DNA from 2 places in the Ectothiorhodospira sp. PHS-1 genome. Region 1 is predicted to be linked to the other one. Evidence: riboswitches for the same ligand, from Rfam matches in the RefSeq annotation. Region 1 holds a riboswitch; the other holds the start of a gene.
The links. A riboswitch is a leader RNA that binds a small molecule or an ion and turns the genes downstream of it on or off. The one in region 1 is predicted to bind cobalamin.
Positions count from the first base shown of each region.

Region 2: another riboswitch for cobalamin. It lies ahead of ECTPHS_RS05735 (TonB-dependent receptor domain-containing protein); the one in region 1 lies ahead of ECTPHS_RS07605 (energy-coupling factor ABC transporter permease).

Region 1 covers NZ_AGBG01000014.1:19,621-24,556, reverse strand. The annotation lists gene ECTPHS_RS07615 (anaerobic ribonucleoside-triphosphate reductase activating protein) at 1-76, shown strand, start outside; gene ECTPHS_RS13995 (sensor domain-containing diguanylate cyclase) at 144-1,976, shown strand; cobalamin riboswitch at 2,051-2,296, shown strand; gene ECTPHS_RS07605 (energy-coupling factor ABC transporter permease) at 2,417-3,073, shown strand; gene ECTPHS_RS07600 (VWA domain-containing protein) at 3,068-3,694, opposite strand; gene ECTPHS_RS07595 (ATP-binding protein) at 3,718-4,797, opposite strand; gene cobN (cobaltochelatase subunit CobN) at 4,794-4,936, opposite strand, start outside.
Region 2 covers NZ_AGBG01000009.1:61,894-66,829, forward strand. The annotation lists gene ECTPHS_RS05730 (cobyrinate a,c-diamide synthase) at 1-202, opposite strand, end outside; gene ECTPHS_RS05735 (TonB-dependent receptor domain-containing protein) at 228-2,066, opposite strand; cobalamin riboswitch at 2,229-2,485, opposite strand; gene ECTPHS_RS05740 (cobalamin-binding protein) at 2,682-3,545, shown strand; gene ECTPHS_RS05745 (iron ABC transporter permease) at 3,542-4,510, shown strand; gene ECTPHS_RS05750 (ABC transporter ATP-binding protein) at 4,507-4,936, shown strand, end outside.

The sequences.
Region 1 (4,936 bases):
ATCCCGCCTGGCCCGGGCCGGGGTCCGAAGGCACCAGCTGCAGACCGCCAGGACCACATCCATCGTTTGGGCATGAACTGGAATCGGTCTCGAACGTGGTAACCTTGCGAGTGGGATACTCCAAACCAGGACCCCACCGCATCATGACGCTTAAACGCTACATCATCCTGCTGCTGGGTTCGGGCCTGTTGCTGTTGGTGGCCATCCAGTGGTGGCTTACCTATCAGGCCGCGGAAGCGATGTCCCTGCGCCTGCAGACCCGCCTGGCGGAAGAAGTGAGCAGTCAGGTCAACGACAAGGTACGCCAGTTCTTCGATGTTCCCCGGCAGGTGGTGAGCCTCAATGTCGCCCAGGTCCGGCAGGGCGTGATCGATCCACGAGATCCTGAAGCCCTGGTCCGCAATTTCCTGCTGCAACTGGAGCAGCAACCCCTGCTCACCTTTCTCTCCACGGGCACGCCCGAAGGGGAATATTTTGCTGCCAGCCGCCCTCCGCTGGGCGAGGACCGCAGTCTGCGGATCTTGCAGGCCAGCATCGCCAACCACCGTGTCATGTCTCTCTACCGCGTGGATGAACGCAATCGTCCGGGACAACTGATCGATGCCGGCAATGATAACTACGATGCCCGACTCCGCCCCTGGTTCGTGACTGCCCAGATGATGGGGCGCATGAGCTGGTACCCGGTCTACCGTTATGCCATCAATGACCCCGCGGATGACTACAGCGCCATGGGACTGGGCATGTCTGCCCCCCTCTATGGGGCCGATGACCAGTTCGTGGGCGTGATCACCGCCGATGTGTCCATCGTCCAGCTCAGCCGTTGGTTGGCCGAAGTGATGGAGCGCTCCGGGGGTGTGGCCTTCATCACCGAACCGGACGGAAAACTACTGGCAAACTCGACCCCGGACCCGGTCTATTTCCTGAGCCGTGACGAAACCCGCAGGATCAGTCTATGGGAAAGTGATTCTCCTCTGCTCAGGGAACTGGGCGAACTGTTGGAACGACAAGCCGACCCTGAACAGGGCCGGATACTGCACCAGATCGGCAACGAACGCTATCTGGTGGACTGGGTGTCTTACTCACTCCGGGACGGCCCGACACTCAGGATCGTGCAGGCGATCCCCCAGAGCCAGTTCATGGCACCGATGCTGGATCTACTACGGCAATTGCTGCTGGTGGCGGCCGGGATACTGTTGCTGGGAATGATCCTGATCACCCTCATCAGCATCTGGGTCACCCGTCCCCTGGTGGCCTTGAGTCGCTGGGCAAGCCGACTCGGACGGGGGGATTGGACCTACCGGCCCGACATCCGCACCCCGGTCAAGGAAGTCAGCCAGCTGTCCCAGGCATTGGGGCAGATGGCACATCGCATGGAACGACAGACCCAGGATCTGGAGCAGCAGGTGGCCACGCGCACGGCGGAGCTGGAGCAGGCCAACCAGGAATTGTCCCGACTGTCCCGCACCGACGCGCTCACCGGCCTGGCCAACCGACGCTGCCTTGATGAAGTGCTGGCAAGAGAATGGGCCAGAACCCGCCGTTTCGCCCAGCCGTTGAGTCTGCTGATGCTGGATATCGACTGGTTCAAGGCCTACAACGATCAGCATGGACACCCGGCGGGAGACCACTGCATGCAGGTGCTGGCCGACGTGCTACGGCAACATACCCAGCGGGCCACCGATCTGGCGGCCCGCTACGGCGGTGAGGAGTTTGCCGTTGTCTGCAGCGGTCTTGATCATGCAAGGGCCCTTGGATTGGCGGAAGAGATTCGCGGCATGCTGGAACAAAGGGCGTTGCCCCACGAAAGCTCCCCGTTGGGGGTGATCACGGTCAGCATCGGCGTGGCGACGCTGAATATGGGGGACACACGCTCACCCGGACAACTGATCGAAGCGGCGGATCTGGCGCTCTATCGCGCCAAGGCGGCCGGCCGCAACCGGGTTGTCTCGGTAGAGAACAAACACGTCGCACATTGACTTGCTTCCCCAAGGTTCGTAAGGTTTCGGCTGCTTCAGGTGACCCGGCGGCACGTGCCGTCGGGATCGCGGCACCCGTGCGTCCGGCCTACGGTCGGCGTCGAGTGTCGTGATCGGGAAGCCGGTGCGGCAGGTGACGTGAATATATTTCACACACCGGCCAAGGCCGGCGCTGTCCCCGCAACGGTAGGCGAGTCAAAGTGTGGCATCACGTCACTGTGCCGAAGGCGTAATACTGCGTCCGGCATGGGAAGGCGCCTCACCGGAAGCATAGCTTCCTCTCGTAAGCCCGGAGACCGGCCTCAAGCAACGACGCCACACGGCGGGGAACCGTGAACGGCGGCGTACATGCCTGGCAGGTCGCTGCACTTGCCGGGTTGCCTGCCGCCTTGATCCTGCCCCCCGCATGGTTTCTGGAACCCGATAGACCGAGGTCTGCCATGCATATCGAAACAGGCTTGATTGCCCAACCCAAACTCATCCTTGCCGGGGCCACCGCCGCGGTCGTACTTGCCTATTACCTACGCCACCTCATACGCCGCCCACAGGACTGGCCGCGTATTCTCCTGGCCACGCTTTTCTTCTCGGTCTTCATGGAGGCTATCCACTTTCACGTCGGGCCATCGGAGCTTCACTTCGTCGGGGCCATGGCCATCTACTTCACCCTGGGCTTTCTGCCCGCACTGTTCGGCTTTGCTCTAGGATTGCTCCTGCAGGCCCTCATCTTCGAACCTGCCGACCTGGCGCATTGGGCAGTCAACAGCCTCTCCCTGATCCTGCCGCTGCTGCTGGTCCACTACACCATCGGGCGACGCTACCGGGAACAGGGCGAAACCCTGACCTGGGGACGGATTTTGCGTCTGGATGCGATGTACTACAGCGGCGTGGCCCTGATGGTGGGTTTCTGGCTGGCGGGAACAGGTACAGGGATCAGCGCCTGGGCGCTGTGGGCCAGTTCTTATGCGCTCATCGTGCTCATCGAACCCCTGGTCACCTACGCCGCAGTGCGCTTGCTGAAAGCCCACGAAGGCAGGCGGCTGGGTCGTCTGTTTGCCGTGGATAATCTGCGTATCGCCTCTGCGCGGCAGTCCTCATAGGGCATTCACGTGCCCATGGGCACACTCCCAGGCCTGGGCGATCCTCGCCGCCCGTCCCAGGGAGACGGCTTCAGTCTCGAAGTCCACCACCTGGCAGACATCGGCATGCACGGGCCTGGGGGGAATCCGGTGGGTACGGCCATCGGTCAGCAACCATAGACCGATGCGCTTGTCGGGGTTCCGGCGGCGTACCTGCAACAGCAGGGCGTCCGCCAGGGCCACGCCGGAAGCCATCGGCGTTCCCCCACCGCCGCCAATAGGGGCAATCCAGTCCTCGTTGAAGACGGCGGCCCGGGCCGGAGGCTGCAGTACCCGCGCCCCGTTGCCCGAAAACCCGATCACCGCCAGTTCCCCCCGCAGAACATAGATCTGATGCACCCAGGCGGACAGCAGTCCCTTGGCCAGGGCCAGCTTGTCCCGACGCAGCATGGAACCGGAGCAATCCAGCACCAGACAATAGAGCATGTCACCATGCCCCCGGCGGCGACGATAAACCAGAGCGTCCCGGGTCAGGGGGCCATGCCCCTTGTGGATCAGGCTGCGGTGCCAGTGGATGACCCCCGGCTCAAGGCGGGAGAACTCACGCTGCCGACCGGGGTTGTCACCGCGCCCGTCGGGCACCTGTCCGGGTGCCCGACGGTGCGTCAGGGCTTTTTTACCGGCAAGGGCCTCGCAACATCCCATGGCCGGTAGGCCACCGGCTCCGGCGGCAGTACGCCCCATTCATCATCATGATCCGGTTCCGGATCCTGGCCACGGGACGTTTCCGTGGACTCCGATTCCATCGTCGCCCCGGCAGGAGGCGGACGCCTCTGCTCGGCGGCATGCGAGCCTTGAGGCGGAACCTCCACAGACTCGGAGCCGGCCGGCGGACGCCGGTGGTCCAGCACCAGGGCCTGCACCGCCTGCACGTCCTGTTCCTCTATCCGGGATCGTGCCGCCAGGGCGGCGTGGGCACGGGCGGCACGCAGCATGACCAGATCCGCCCTCACCCCTTCCACCCCTGCCTCGAAACACAACCGGCTGACCTGCCGGTGCAAATCATCCTCGAACACCAGACTTTCAAGTCGATCACGGGCCCGGCAGAGCCGCTCCAGCAATGTCCGTTGTGCCTGATCATGGCGCAGGACAAAGCCATGCGGGTCCATCTCAAAGGCCAGCCGCGCGCGCACGATGGCCTCCCGAGTGGGGGGATCGATCCCCCCGTCCAGGGTAACGAAAAGACCAAAACGGTCCAGCAATTGGGGGCGTAGCCTGCCCTCCTCCGGGTTCATGGTGCCCACCAGCACGAACCGGGCCGGGTGCTGATGGGAAATGCCATCCCGCTCCACCCGGTTGACGCCACCGGCACTCACATCCAGCAACTGGTCCACCAGCACGTCCGGCAACAGATTGACCTCATCCACATACAGCACCCCCTGATGGGCCCGGGCCAGCAGGCCGGGGCGGAAGTTCACCTGGCCATGCTGGAGTGCGCTTTCGATGTCCAGCGATCCCAGCAACTGTTCTTCACTGGCCCCCAGGGGGAGATTGACGAAGCAACCCTCCGACAGCAGCTGGGCCAGGGCACGGGCGCTGGTGGTCTTGGCCGATCCCCGGGGTCCCTGGATCAGCACTCCGCCGATGAGAGGATCAATGGCCGCCAGCAACAGGGCCATCCGCAGGCGGGGCACCCCGACCAGGGCCGTAAACGGGTATTGGGGTGTCGGGATCTGCACGCTCATGCCCCCTCCCAACGGGCCTCGCTCTCCAGCAACCGGGTTTCCAGCTGCTCACGATAATCCCCCGGCGCCTGCCACAGGCCACGCTGCATGGCCTCCAGCAGGCGCTCGCACATCTCGTGCAGGGCATCCGGGTTGTGCT
Region 2 (4,936 bases), on a different contig from region 1:
TCCACATGTCGATGGAATGGACCTCGTGACCGCAGGCCTGGTGGTGAATCATGGGGTCAAGAAAATCCGGTCCGCCTTTGAACACCCGCACCCGCCGCCCCTGGTTGCGGTGATACCGGGCCAGGGCGGCGGTGACCGTGGTCTTGCCCTGCCCGGACGACGGGGCCGTGATCAACAGAGCTGGGCAATGGCGGGTGTGCATGGTCGTTGCGGGGCGGGCAGGCCCCTCATTGCTGGTAGTTGAGGGTCAGATAAAATGCCCGACCCGGCTGTTCATAATCAATGGCGGGCTGCCCACCAAACCCGGCTTGGCGGGCCGTGACATAGTCACGGTCGAACACGTTGTTCAGGGTCGCCCGCACCGTCCAGGCCGGATTCACCTGATAAGCGGCCCGCAGATGCACCAACTCGTGACCGGCGATGCGGTCGGTGTTGGCGGCATCATTGTAGCGCCGTCCCTCGGCAATGAGGGTGGTCCCGAAAGACCAGTCCTGCCATCGCCGGTCCAGATCCAGACGCGCGATCTCGTTGGGGCGACGCCGCAGCTCATGACCGGTATGGCGGTTCTCATGATCCAGCAAGGTCAGGGACAGGAGGGCCGACCAGTGGGCATGACGCATCCCCGTCTCCAGTTCCAGGCCACGGATACGCGCCTTTTCCACGTTCTGCGGCTGCCAGAAAGAGCTGCCGGGCACCGGCGCCCACTCGATCAGATCGTCGATGTCAGACTGGAACACCGCCAGATCCGCATGAAAACCACCGGATTGATGACGCAGCCCCAGTTCATAGGTTTCGGAGGATTCCGGTGCCAGGTCCGGATTGCCGCCACCGGGCCAGTACAGGTCGTTGAAGGTGGGCGCCTTAAAGGCCGTGCCGCCGCTGGCACGAACCCGCCAGGCATCGGTGATCCGGTAGCCCCAGGCCAGCTGCCCGGTGGTTTCCTTGCCAAAAGCCTCGTTGTCATCCTGCCGCAGGCTGCCGGTCAGGGCATGATGCCCCAGGTCCAGCTGGAGCTGAGCATATACCCCCCAGTTGTCCCGCCGGGTCTCGTCATAGTCCCTGGAACTGCTCACTTTGTCTTCCTGGTAGTCCACCCCCGCCGTGAACAGATGATCCCCCAGCAGGAGGTCGTTCTGCCAGGCCAGCAGGTAGCGCGTCGTATCGATCCGTGACGAGGCCACCCCATTCTGGAAGGTTTCGTTCTCATCCCGGCTGTGGCTGACGCTCAGTTCACTGAACCAGACCTCGTGGAGCTGCCCACGGACACCGATTCGGGAGGCATGATGGACGAAATCGATCCAGTCCCGGGCCAACTGACCAGAATCGTAGTCGGTCTCTCCGAAGGCATGATGGAAGGAACCGAACAGCTCCAGACCCTCGGTAGCCTGGTGGGACAAACGTCCGGAGACACTGCTGTTGTGGAATCCGTCCCGACCGGAATCCCCCACCCCCCGCTGAACATCGATGCCATCGGTGCCGAAGTGACTGCCGGAGAGGCTGTAGCGGGTCCGGTCCTGGCTGCCGGATACCCCAAGGCCATATTCCCGGGTATTGAAGGAACCGGCCCCCATGTGCGCCCGCACCCGGGCCGGGCCGTCACCTTCCCGGGTAAAGACCTGGATCACGCCGCCGATGGCATCGGAACCATAGAGACTGGTTCTGGGTCCGCGAACAATCTCCACCCGCTCGATCTCCGCCGGGGGCAGGAACTGCCAGGAGGCACTGCCCAGGGTGGCGGAGCCCATGCGCACGCCGTCGATCAGCAACAGGGTGTGATCCGAAGCGGCGCCGCGCAGGAACAGGCCGGTGGTCTTGCCGAAGGGACCATTTTGAGACAGGGCAATGCCAGCCCGGGCCGCCAACAGATCCGCGAACGCCTTCGGCTGCAACCGCTCGATCTCTTCACGCTCGATCACGGTCACCGACGCCAGGGTCTGATCCACGGTCTGGGCCGTGCGGGTGGGGGTCACCAGGATGGGATCGAGCCGGGCGATCATTTCCTGGGCAGACAGGGCATGGGGAAGGGCCAGCAGGATCGCGGCCGACAGCAGGGACTTCTTGTGCATGGGGATACTCTCCGGCGCGCCGCCCGCGCGCCATGCAGTCTTGAATCAGGACGGCATGCTGGAGAGCCAGGGGCACGGGAAACCCGTCCTGGCACACGACCACGAACGGCACTTCCCTACCGGGGAACCCGAAGATATCGAGCCGCGCAAAGCCCTCCGCAATGCCGCGTAAGCGCATCAGGCCGGTCTCCGGGCTCGCGGGCGGGTCATGTACGACCTGGTCAGGGCACCTTCCCACGCTTGCGCGCAGTGGTTGTATCGCCCTGCCGGGGATCCTGGAAACACCATGGACCCCCCACCTCGCCTACCGTTGCGGGGGCAGCGCCGGCATTGTCCATGGCCTTGGGCCATGGTCGCACCGGCTTCCCGTTTCACCGGATGTGTGTCACGCATCCGGCACCTGAAGCGAGGCAGGATAATACGCAACAGGATCATGATTGGCTACCGCCAATGGGGTTTTTTCCGGCAGGATTGACCGCCGGCAACTGCTATAATGCCTGCCTTCAAGACTTGATCACCCACTATCGGCAATCAGCAAGAAAGGCGACGATGCGCGCAAAAAAAGCCCGTTTACCGATGATATCCGGCATTTTATGCCTCAGTGCCTGGCTGACCATGGCCACGGCCGACCCCGCCGCGCCGACGCCGGTCCAGGTCATCGATGACCGACAGCAGACGGTGTCCCTCGCCGCGCCGGCCGAGCGCATCATCAGCCTGGCCCCCCACATCACCGAGCTTTTGTTTGCCGTGGGTGCCGGCAACCGGATCGTGGGCACGGTGAGTTTCAGCGACTACCCGGCGGCGGCAGCGGACATCCCCAGGATCGGCAGCTACAAGCAACTGGACATGGAATCCATCCTGGCCCTGAAACCGGATCTGGTGGTGGCCTGGAGCAGCGGCAACGTCCAGGCCCAGGTGGAGCGCCTGGCCCGGCTGGGGCTTCCCGTCTACTACAACGACCCCGAGGATTTCGAACAGCTGGCCCTGGCCCTGGAACGCCTGGGCACCCTGGCCGGGCGGGCACCCCAGGGACGGGAAGCGGCCGAGGACTTCCGTCGGGATCTGCGGGCATTGGAAGCACAATACGGCGACCGGCCCAGGGTGACGGTGTTCTACCAGATCTGGGACCGTCCCCTCATGACCCTCAACGACCAGCACCTGATCTCCCGCGCCATCGAAATCTGCGGCGGCCACAACCTGTTCGGTGACCTGGAAGCCCTGGTCCCGCGACTGGATCGGGAAGTGGTGCTGGCCGCCGATCCGGAAGCGATCCTGGGGGGCGGCATGGGTGAGGACAGCCCGCACTGGATCGAGGAGTGGCGCCGCTGGCCGACCCTGACCGCCACCGCCAGGGACAATCTGTTCTTCATCCCCCCGTCCCTGCTGCAACGGGCCACGCCCCGCATTCTGGAAGGCACCCGGCAGGTTTGCGAAGCCCTGGAGACCGCCCGCACCCGACGCCCGGAGGCGACCGAGTGAGCCGACCGGCCCTGGTGCTGCCGATCCTGCTGGGGGCCGCCGGCCTGTCCCTGGGCATCGCCGTGGCCCTGGGCAGCGTCCCGCTGACGCCCACCGAGACCCTGGCCGTGCTCACCGGCGGCGGCGAGCCGCTGCACCGGACCCTGATCCTGGAACTGCGCCTGCCCCGCGCCCTGGCGGCCTTTGCCACCGGCGGCCTGCTGGCGGTGGCCGGGGCGCTGATGCAGGTACTGCTGCGCAACCCCCTGGCGGACCCCTATGTGCTGGGGCTGTCCGGCGGCGCGGCGGTGGGGGCGTTGCTGTCCATGCTGGCGGGCCTGGGCATGGCCATGGTATCGGGGGCGGCCTTTGCCGGCGCCCTGTTGTCCACCCTCATCGTCTTCGGCCTGGCCCACGGCACCGGGAGCTGGACACCCACCCGTCTGCTGCTGACCGGGGTGGTGGTGGCGGCGGGCTGGGGTGCCTTCATCAGCTTCCTGCTGGCGATTAGCCCCACCACCGAACTACCGGGGATGCTCTACTGGCTGATGGGGGATCTGTCCCATGCCCACAGCCCCTGGCCGGCCTGGATCGTGCTGGTGGTCGTCGTGCTGGTGGCCATGCCCCTGGGGCGCAGTCTCAACGTACTGGCCCGGGGACCGCTGCAGGCGGCAGCCCTGGGTGTTGCCGTGCGCCCCCTGGAATGGACCCTCTACGGGGTGGCGGCCCTGGTCACGGCGACGGCCATCACCATGGCGGGCAGTGTGGGTTTCGTGGGTCTGATCGTGCCGCACATGCTACGTCTGGTGCTGGGCAATGACCAGCGCCTGATCCTGCCGGCCTCGGCCCTGGCCGGCGGCATCCTGCTCACCCTGGCGGACACCCTGGCGCGGACCCTGATCGCCCCCCAGCAGTTGCCGGTGGGCGTGATCACCGCCATGCTGGGCGTCCCGGTGTTCCTGTACCTGCTCTACCGCAGCCGATGACCGATTCCCGACTTCTTCAGTCAGCCCCCGCACCCCTGCTGACACTCATGGACCTGGTGGTGGACATCCCCGGCCGGGGCGACGGCGCCCCCCTGAACCTGGACATCCGGGCCGGTCAGTGCTGGGGCATCCTGGGCCCCAACGGGGCCGGCAAGAGCACCCTGTTGCATACCCTGGCCGGTCTGCGACCGCCCCGCCGGGGTACCATCCGGCTCCAGGGCCAGCCCCTGGGGCAACTGCCCCGCCGCCGCATCGCCCGTCTGCTGGGCATGGTCTTCCAGGATCATCAGGACGGGTTTCCGGCCACGGTGCTGGAAACGGCCCTGATCGGCCGTCATCCCTACCTGCGTCCCTGGGAGATGGAGTCGGCCGAAGACCATCAGGCGGCCCTCAAGGCCCTGCGGCAGGTGGATCTGGCCGGCATGG